DNA from 3 places in the Neorhizobium sp. T7_12 genome. Region 3 is predicted to be linked to each of the others. Evidence: riboswitches for the same ligand, from Rfam matches in the RefSeq annotation. Region 3 holds a riboswitch; each other region holds the start of a gene.
What was found. A riboswitch is a leader RNA that binds a small molecule or an ion and turns the genes downstream of it on or off. The one in region 3 is predicted to bind cobalamin.
Positions count from the first base shown of each region.

Region 1: another riboswitch for cobalamin. It lies ahead of C5J26_RS25845 (DUF1636 domain-containing protein); the one in region 3 lies ahead of bluB (5,6-dimethylbenzimidazole synthase).
Region 2: another riboswitch for cobalamin. It lies ahead of C5J26_RS10750 ((2Fe-2S) ferredoxin domain-containing protein); the one in region 3 lies ahead of bluB (5,6-dimethylbenzimidazole synthase).

Region 1 covers NZ_PVBK01000017.1:35,456-38,723, reverse strand. The annotation lists gene cobN (cobaltochelatase subunit CobN) at 1-167, opposite strand, end outside; gene cobW (cobalamin biosynthesis protein CobW) at 185-1,222, opposite strand; gene C5J26_RS25845 (DUF1636 domain-containing protein) at 1,219-1,629, opposite strand; cobalamin riboswitch at 1,736-1,976, opposite strand; cobalamin riboswitch at 2,036-2,265, shown strand; gene C5J26_RS25840 (CbtB-domain containing protein) at 2,302-2,478, shown strand; gene C5J26_RS25835 (CbtA family protein) at 2,492-3,253, shown strand; gene cobO (cob(I)yrinic acid a,c-diamide adenosyltransferase) at 3,250-3,268, shown strand, end outside.
Region 2 covers NZ_PVBK01000003.1:369,261-372,528, forward strand. The annotation lists gene C5J26_RS10745 (ABC transporter substrate-binding protein) at 1-1,319, opposite strand, end outside; gene C5J26_RS10750 ((2Fe-2S) ferredoxin domain-containing protein) at 1,316-2,125, opposite strand; cobalamin riboswitch at 2,222-2,416, opposite strand; gene aztD (zinc metallochaperone AztD) at 2,510-3,268, opposite strand, start outside.
Region 3 covers NZ_PVBK01000002.1:513,191-516,458, reverse strand. The annotation lists gene C5J26_RS08515 (hypothetical protein) at 1-644, shown strand, start outside; gene bluB (5,6-dimethylbenzimidazole synthase) at 645-1,331, opposite strand; cobalamin riboswitch at 1,411-1,600, opposite strand; gene C5J26_RS08505 (TolB family protein) at 1,628-2,458, opposite strand; gene C5J26_RS08500 (NAD+ synthase) at 2,474-3,268, opposite strand, start outside.

The sequences.
Region 1 (3,268 bases), on a different contig from region 3:
AGGCTGGTCAGCCGCAGGCTCGGCAAGTTTGAGCCCCAGACGGCCGCGATGCCGTTCAGGTCGCTGCCGGAAAAGGACAGCACCACCACATCGGCCGGCGACTGGTTGAGGTCGACCGGTTCGATGAGGTCGTCAAGCGACGACGATGTGGTGGCGAGTATGTGCATCCTTCCCTCGGGCCTTCTTATGCGGCCAGCATCCTTTCGATCGCGGCGCGGTCGATGCCTTTTTCGCCGATCACGACGAGGCGGCTTGTCCGCGCTTCGCCGGGTGCCCAGGCGCGGTCGAAATAATGGTTCACGCGCGATCCTACCGCCTGAACCTGCAGGCGCATCGGCTTGTTCGCGACTTCCACGAAGCCTTTTATGCGCAGCACGTTTTCCGCCTCCGCCGTCGCGGAAATGCGTGCGGCGAGCTGTTCGGCGTCGGTGACTGCGGCCAGATCGACGACGAAGCTGTCGAAATCGTCGTGATCGTGGTCGAGTTCGTCGTCGTGATGGGTCTTGCGGTTTTCGATATCGTCCTCGACGGCGAGGCCGAGGCCGATCAGCACGGCCGGATCGATGGCGCCGTTGGCGGCCGAGACGATTTTTACGGCACGTGGCAGATGGGCGGACACGCGATCCCTGGCGGTCGCGAGGCCGGCGGCATCCAGGAGGTCGCTCTTGGTGAGCACGATCATGTCGGCGCACGCCACCTGGTCCTCGAACACTTCCTCGACCGGGTCGTCATGGTCGATCGAGCCGTCCGCGTCGCGCTGCGCTTCCAGCGCCTCGTGATCGTCGGCTACGCGACCTTCGGCAAGCGCCAGTCCGTCGACGACGGCAATCACCGCGTCGACAGTCACCCGTGCCTTGACGTCAGGCCACTGGAAGGCCTGGACGAGGGGTTTTGGCAACGCGAGGCCGGAGGTCTCGATGAGGATGTGATCGACGCGGGGTTCGATGGCCAGGATCCGGTCGATCGCCGGCACGAAATCGTCCGCCACGGTGCAGCAGATGCAGCCGTTGGCAAGCTCGATGATGTTGTCTTCCGGGCAGCTTTCGATGCCGCAGCCCTTCAGCACGTCGCCGTCGATGCCGACATCGCCGAATTCGTTGACGATGATCGCCAGCCGCTTGCCCTTCAGGTTTTCGATCAGGTTGCGGATCAGCGTGGTCTTGCCGGCGCCTAAGAACCCGGTAACGACGGTGCAGGGAACGCGGTCGAACGAAACGCTCATGATGGCATGTCCTCGTGGTGATGAAAGGGTGGAATACGGGCCGTCATGCCCTTGCCGCGCAGGCAGGTCGGGCGACCGCGAAGGGGAAGGAAGCCGCGCTCGTCCTCGGCCAGCATCATCGCACCGGTGACGATGTCCTCGACATTGTCGAGCGACAGGTGGCCGAAGACATAGGACCAGCCGCTCTTGTGGTTGAAGGCGGCACTCGGGCTTTTTTCGCAATTTGCAAGGCAGGTGACGGGCTTGACCGCGAGCGGCTTGCCGCTTGCTGCCTCGCGCAGCGCCGCGATCAGTGCGATGCCCGGTCGGATTTCGCCGTCGGACGCGTCACGGCAATTGGTGCAGACGAAAATCGTCACATCTGCCGGGCCGGCGGTTGCCGGATCATCTGGTCGGTGGTCACTCATCGGTCAGCCGCGTTCCCGCCGGGGTCGAAAAATCGGGGCGCGGAGCAGAAGGTCGAAATCCCTCTGCGGTGATCGAGAAACTTCCTCCGGAGCACCCCGCCCGGTGAAGCAAAATTAATCGGACGGCAGGTCTCCTGGCTCGCGGGTCGTCGCCATTTGCCTGCCTTCCCAGGATACCGTTGGCCGGATTTCCCAGTGGCTTGACGGCCGAACGGCCGTTTTAGGCAATGGCTCGCCGCCTACAGTTGCGGGGGCAGCCGCGGCATTGATCCTGAAAAAGGGATCGCACCGCATTCTCTCTTAGCCCTCCCCGTTGCCGGAAAGGGACCATCTCTCTTCAAGTAAGCCCGGTCGCAGGCCCATGTCAATGCGTCGCAAAGGCGATTGCCGTGACGCCGAATTCGTCTATAGTGACCGAGCCTATGGTGCCCGAAAGGGTTTTAGAGGGAATGCGGTGCGACGGAATTCTGCCGTCCAACCCGCGGCTGCCCCCGCAACTGTAAGCGGAAAGTCTTCGACCAAAACGGCCGTCCGGCCGTCAAGCCACTGGGAAATCCGGTCAACGGTATCCTGGGAAGGCGGGAGAAGGCGTCCGATCCGCGAGCCAGGAGACCTGCCAGAGGCGGCAAAGAACGTGAACGGCCCTCGGGTGGAGGGCGAAAGGACGAGATCATGGTACTGAATTCTGCTGCAGCTGCAGTCAGCCTCTCCGCTTCGAAAATCATCCCCCTCAGCATGACGGCCCTGCTCGGCCTGTTCATCGTCGGCTTTGTCGGCTTCTCGCATCTGGAAGTCGTCCATAACGCCGCGCATGACACGCGCCACTCGCTCGCCTTCCCCTGCCACTGAGGAGTTCTCCCCAATGTCGTTGTTTCGCAACATCGTCTTCACGGCGGTGATCGCCGGACTTTTGTCCGGACTGCTGCTGACCGTGATGCAGAGCTTCTCCACCGTGCCGCTGATCCTGCAGGCGGAAGTGTTCGAAAATGCCGCGCCCGAGGCGGGCCACAGCCATGATGCTGCACCTGCCGCAGGCGCCACGGCATCCGCCGCCGAGCATCACCACGGCGAGGAAGCCTGGGCTCCCGCCGATGGCTTCGAGCGTTTCATCTATACTGCTGCCGCCGACATGCTGTCGGCTATCGGTTTTGCCCTTGTCCTGGTTGCCGCCTCGGAAGCGTTCGGCGGCTTCAAGGGCTGGCGCGGTGGCCTGATGTTCGGCATTGCCGGCTTCCTCGCCGTCATTCTCGCGCCCGGCCTCGGCCTGCCGCCGGAACTGCCCGGCATGCCGGCTGCGGAACTCGGCCCGCGCCAGATCTGGTGGGTCTCGACGGCGGTCTGCACGGCAGTGGGTCTCGGCCTGCTCGCCTATACCCGCTCGGCTGTGTTTGCAGCCCTTGCGATCGTGCTGCTGATCGCCCCGCATCTGGTCGGCGCGCCGCTGCCGCCAAGCCATGAAACGGCGGTCCCGATGGATCTCCATGCTCGCTTCGTCAACGCCGTCTACGCCACCAACCTGGTGTTCTGGGCGGTGCTCGGTGCGCTGGCCGGGGTCGTCCGCGAAAAGTTCCGCGCTGGCGAGGGAGCTTCTGCCGGATCTCCGGCGAAGCTTGTTTCCCGGTGAAGGAGATCGACGAGG
Region 2 (3,268 bases), on a different contig from region 3:
TCGCCCTCGGTCGCAAATCGGTCGAGGATCGCGTCGAAGTCCGGCGCGGCATATTTCGCATGGTTCAGCGAAGCGCCGCTTCTCAGCATCGAGTTCAGGAAAAAGGCGGCGTCGCCGCTCGGGGCCGTGTGCTGCGCCCAGAGCGCGATGTCGAAGTCGCCGCCCGAAGCGACCTGCTGGATGTTCTCCACCACCTGCGTATCGACCGCGATGCCGATCTTGGCGAGTTCCGCCTTGACCACCGGCAGCATGGTGACGAGATCCGGGCGCTGCGGATAGGTGATGACCAGCAGGCGCAGCGCCGTGCCGCCCTTTTCGCGCATGCCGCCACTGCCTCTGGCCCAGCCGGCTTCGTCGAGCAGCGCGCCGGCCCTGGCTAGATCGGTCGGGCGTGCCTCCTGGCCGGCAAAGGGGAAATAGGCGGCGTAGGCACCGGTGGCCGGTTCGCCGCCGTTGATGGCGGCTGCAAGCTCCTTGCGGTCGAAGGCCAGATCGATCGCCCGGCGCACCTTGACGTCAGCCAGCAGCGGCCGGGCGGTATTGAAGAAAGCAAGATACTGGTACCCGACCGGGAACGATTTGATCGTCAGGTCCGGATTGGTCGTGAGCCGGCTCACGACCTCCGACGGCAAGCCGAAGGCCATGTCGAGTTCGCCGGCTTCCAGCGCCAGCGTCAGGGTCTGGGCATCACCGAACTTGCGGAAATTGACCGGCGAACGCTGGTCGGCGCCAGCGAAATGCACGTTGGGCTCCAGCGTGATCGAGGCATCCGTCTTGAAGGCGGAGATCCGGTAAGGACCGCTGAAGACGGCATTGCCGGCCTCGGTGGGTTTGTAGGCAATCAGCGGCCATTCGGCGAAGAGTGCCTGAATGAACGGCACCGGCTTTTCGGTCGTCACCTTCAGCGTCAGGTCGTCGACCGCCTCGAAGCTCAGCTTGCCGCCGGTCGCGAGCGCCGCCTTGTTGTTGGCGAACGTGGTATCGAAACCGGCTGCCAGTGCCCTCGCGGTGACGGGCGTGCCATCGGAGAACAGGCGGCCGGGTTTCAGGGTCACGGTCCAGGTCAGGTCTGCGATGCGCTGCGCCTTCTCGGCCAGCTCCGGCACGAGCTTGCCGTCCCGATCAACGGTGAAGAGGTTCTCGCCGACGCCATGGCTGACCAACGCCCAGCCGTTCGACCCCTTGGCCGGGTCCGTGCCGCTGGTGATGTAGGTGGCTCCGACGCGAAGCGGCTCGCCTGCGAACACCGTGCCTGCGGCGGCAAAGGTGGCGGCGGTGAACCAGGCGGCGGCCAAGCGCGATAGCGTCTGTGACGTCAATTCTCTCTCCTGTTGTTCTGTTCGGATGGGGTGCGAAGCCGCTGCTTGCGGCCCGTTGGGTGATAGGCGAAGTTCTCGACGATCCGGCCGCCAAGCAGGTGCTCGCCGACGATCCGGTCGATCGCATCTTCGGTGACGCCGCCGTAATAGGTGCCTTCCGGAAACACCTGCAGCACGGGCGCCAGACTGCAGGGACCGAGACAGGTGGATTTTGCGGTCATCGTGCCGTCGCCGGCAGCGCGCAATTTCTGCCGCTCCTGTTGGTTGCGCAGATGTCCCCAGATCACATCGGCTCCGGCCGCGTTGCAGGGGCCGCCCTGGCAGACGAGTGCGCGGCGTTTCTGGGCTGGCACGAGTGAACCTTCGATGACGGGTGGGTTTTCGGTTTTCGGGACATCCAGCTCCTCGGCCGTCTCCAGCAGTTCGCCGAGAAGCTGCGCCATCAGCGTGCTGGAGGCGATATCCTTGGCGACGGACAAGGCCGGCCAGGGGCGGCTGTCGGCGGCCTTCCAGCGCGTCAGCGATTTCGTTAGCCAGATATGGAAGCTCGGCTCCATGGGCAGGACGAGCGGCACGATGACGACGGTTTCGACATCCTCGTCGAGCAGATTGGACAGCGCTTCGCGCAGCGAGGGGGTTCCCTGTTCGGTAAAGGCGAACCGCACCGTTCCGGCCCCGGTCATGCCGGCCGCAAGTTTCGCGAGCCGCTGCATTTCCAGATGCGGCGATGCCGCAAAGGCGGATTTGGCGATCAGGAGGACGGCGCGCCCGGATACGTTCTGGGAAGATAATCCCTGTGTTTTCACTGCCTTCGTCTCACTCAAGGAGGCGGCAGCAAAAATGAAGGTTGCGGCAGGCACGATGGCCCGACGGAACCGTCATTCCTGTGGCACACCCCGACCACGGAACTTCTATCGTCAGGCAGGTCTCCTGGCTCGCGGGTCAAAGCCTTCATCGTCCGTCTTCCCGGCATTGACTGCCAGTGACATGTTGGACGAACGGCTCACCGCTCACAGTTGCGGGACAGCTCCGGTTTTTACCGGATTCCCTCTTAGCTTCCATCGCGGGATGGAAGAACCTTGACGCCGCCAACCTACACTCCCGCTGCCGACTGTCAACGGCGCCGCTTCATGCAGCATCACGCGGCTGGTCCGGAACTGCCGTAACAATTCCGGACCAAGGTTATTGCATCAATGCGATGCTCCGGAGCCGCCGACGGCAACGATCGTAAAGGGTTTTCCTTCGACGGGAATCGTCCGGACCTCCTTCAGGCTCTCCGCATCGACAACGCGAACCAGCGAGTGCCGCGGATCGGTAATGACGATATGGCCGTCCGCAACGGCAAGACGCGGCCGCGGATCACGCCAATGGCCGTCCTTGCTGTAGGGCTCGGTGACCTTGGCTTTGCGAACGATCTCGCCCTTGATCACGTCCAGCACATGAAGATCACCGTCCTCCGTCAGGATGTAGGCACTGCGCGGCGTTGCTGGGTCCAGCAGGAAGTCGACGCGGCGGGTGGGCAGGGCGATCAGCCGGAAGTGCTTCTCGGCATCCGGATCGATCAGGACGATTTTGTCCTCGCCGTAGTTGCCGAGGAAGAACTGCATCGCCTTGCCACCAAGCAAGGTTCCGGTGCTGCCCTTTGGCAGGTCCGCCGGGTAAGCGAGCATTTCCAGCTTCGGGCCATCGATGCCGCCGGGCCGGGCAACGAGAACGCCTTGCTTGCAACCGAAGGCAACCAGCCGGGCCGAGGTGGCCTCGCCGTGAAGATCGGTGCATTTCGCGACCTCGCCGAACTGCTTGCCCGCCTCATCGACGACGCGAAGACCGACCCTCGGCGGCAGTTCGTCGGGCTTGGTTTCGATTTCAGTGTTTGGGACCGACACAAGCACGAAACGACCCATCGTCACCGCTACGCCGTGATGCGGCTTCGTCGTGTCGACTGTCTT
Region 3 (3,268 bases):
TTCTGCCTGCCGCAGCGCTGGCGGGGGACCCTGCCGTTTGTGCAGCCCTTTACCGGAAACTTGGAAACAGCCCGCAGATCATCGGCAACACGTCTGCGGCGCGCAGCTACGCCCAGCAGCTTGGCGAATACAATACCGATATCCGGGAATTGCGGGTCGACATGCGCCGAGCCGGCTGCGGCAATGGCAGCGTCGTGGTTCTGGGTGGCCCGAATGCCGAGGTCTGCGGCCAGATGCGGGATGCGCTGGAAAGAATGGAGCAGAGCCGCGACGCGCTGGCGGCGGAACGGAACAGTTCGCGGCAGATGATCCTGCCCTCGGAAGAGCGGAATGCCATTCTCGCCGCCATTCGCGAACAGCGCTGCATCCCCTCCTTCGAGCCGCTGCCGCCTGTTGTCGACGACCGCCGAAAGGTGCCGGGCATCGAACTTCCGAGAGAAGAGCAACCCTATTCCGGGATTACCAAACTGCAGACCCGCCCGCAAAAGCCGCAGGCCGCGCTCCAGCCGCCGGTGCTCACGCCGCCGCCGGAGCGGCCATACGATCCAAACAAGAAGGTGCGCACTGTCGGGCCGGCTTTCCTGCCCGAAGCGGATATCGACCTCAGCAATCCGAAATCGGCAGGACCGCAGCCGCAGCAGTGATCAGCGGTTCTCCCAGCGATCCTGGAAGATCAGCTCATCCAGGGCCAACCTCTGGCGCCAGCCCTTGAGCGCCAATTCCGGCTCGGCGTAGAGCCGGTCGGTATAACCAAGGCACAGCCAGGCGACGATCTCGACGCAGTCGGGAATGCCCAGCAGTGCACGCACGTCCTCCTCGCGAAAAATGCTGACCCAACCGACACCGACGCCCTCGGCTCTTGCCGCAAGCCACAGGTTCTGCACGGCGCAGACGGTCGAATAGACGTCCATGCGCGGATTGTGGGTGCGGCCGAGCACGACCGGGCCGGCACGATCCGGATCGCAGGTGACGCAGATCGACAGCGGCGCCTTGACGATGCCTTCGAGCTTGAGGCTGCGGTAGAGGTCGCGGCTTTCCTCGGCAAACATCTCCACGGCCTCGTCATTGGCACGCGAAAAGGCAGCCCGGGCGGCCTCCCGTACCGCCTGATCGCGGATGAGGATGAAATTCCAGGGCTGCATGAAGCCGACCGAGGGTGCCGAATGCGCGGCGCCAAGCAGCCGCCTTACCAGGTCGTCCGGCAGCGGATCGGGCAGGAACTGGTCGCGCACGTCGCGGCGCGTCTCGATCGCCCGGTAGACGGCCGCACGCTCGGCCTTCGAAAATTCACCGGCAGGCAGCAAGGCATGCGCGAAAGGATCAGGCTGCATCGTTTGTCCCCAACAATGCCGTCGCTCCCCTGCCTTTCAGAAGCAAGGAGAGGTCCGAAACCTTTCCGCCGTCCGCGCGGGCTGGTCTATCTTGTCAGGCCGGTCTTCTGACTTGGCTTCATCCGCCTCAACCGCCGCCTTCCCGGTTTCCCAGTGGCTTTCATATCCTGCGGCCGAGCGTCCACCTCACAGCGTTGGGCACGTTCCGGTTCCACCCCGGATTCCCGATTCTCCGGCTTGTCGCCGGCACCTGACAGGATCGGTTATGCCCTTACGCTATCCTCCGCGCAAGGCACTCATGCGACGGGGAAATAGCGCACATAGGCAAACTCATCGCCATCCGGCGACCAGTTCGGCGAATTCATCGTGCCCTGCCCGCCGAAAAGCTCGAACAGCGTTTCGACATTGCCGCCGTCCATGTCCATGAGCCTGACGCGGACGTCGAGATCGCGCGGGTGGTCGAAGACATCGGCGTCGTAGGAGACAAAGACGATCTTGTCACCCTTCGGTGACGGATGCGGGAACCAGTCGCCGTAACCGCCATCGGTGATCCGCTCGGCCACGCCGCCGGCGGCCGGAACCCGCCAGATCTGCGTCAATCCGGTGCGGCTGGAATTGAAATAGATCCATTTTCCATCCGGCGAAAAATCCGGCCCGTCGTTGCGGCCCTCGCCGAAGGTCAGCCGCGTCTCTGCGCCACCTTCGATGCCGATCGTATAGATGTCGAACTCGTCGCCGCGGATGCCGCAATGGGCGAAGCTTTTTCCGTCCGGCGACCAGCCATGCCAGTAGGACGGCAGGTTTTGGGTCACCAGCCGCGGCACGCCGCCGCCTGCGGGAAGGACATAGATCGCCGACTTGCCGAACTCTACCTTGTCGGAAATGGCGATCAGCGAACCGTCCGGCGAAATGCCGTGGTCGTTGTTGCATTGGCGGGCAAAGCCGCTATCGACCAGTTCCGGTCCATCATCACCCTCCGGTGACAGACGATAAATCAGCCCCTCGCTGTTGAGCATCAGGTAGCGCCCGTCGGGCGACCAGTTGGGCGCCTCGAACAGGGCTTCCGTCTGCCAGACCACCCGCATCATCCTCGTCCGGATATTGAAGATCTCGACCGAGCTGCGCAGGGCCATGATCCTCTCCTACCGATCGCGGAAACGGTTGGTGATCGGATAACGCCGATCGCGGCCGAAGTTCTTCTTGGTGATCTTGACGCCCGGCGCCGATTGGCGCCGCTTGTATTCGGCGAGATAGAGCAGGTGCTCGATCCGGTGAACGGTTGCGATGTCGTGGCCGCGGGCAACGATCTCCTCGGTCCCCATTTCCAGCTCGACCAGGCATTCGAGGATATCGTCGAGCACCGGATAGGGCGGCAGCGAATCCTGGTCGGTCTGGTTGGGTCTGAGTTCCGCGGACGGAGCCTTGGAGATGATGTTCTTCGGGATCACCTCGCCGCTCGGGCCAAGAGCCGTCGGCGGCAGGTGCTCGTTGCGCCAGGCGGCCAGCGCATAGACCTGCATCTTGTAGAGGTCCTTGATCGGGTTGAAGCCGCCATTCATGTCGCCGTAGAGAGTCGCGTAGCCGACCGACATTTCCGACTTGTTGCCGGTCGTCACCACCATCGAGCCGAACTTGTTCGAGATCGCCATCAGGATCGTGCCGCGCGCGCGGCTCTGGAGGTTCTCCTCGGTGATCCCCTCCTCGGTTCCTTCGAACAGGTCGGCCAGCGCCGACGAAAAACCGTCCACCGGCTCGGCGATCTGCACGATGTCGTAGCGGCAGCCGAGCGCCTTGGCGCAATCGGCCGCGTCCTTCAGCGAATCCTCGGAGGTGTAGCGGTAGGGCAGCATCACCGTGCGCACCCTCTCCTCGCCCAGCGCATCGACGGCGATCGCCGCGCAGATGGCACTGTCGATGCCACCGGAGAGGCCGAGCAC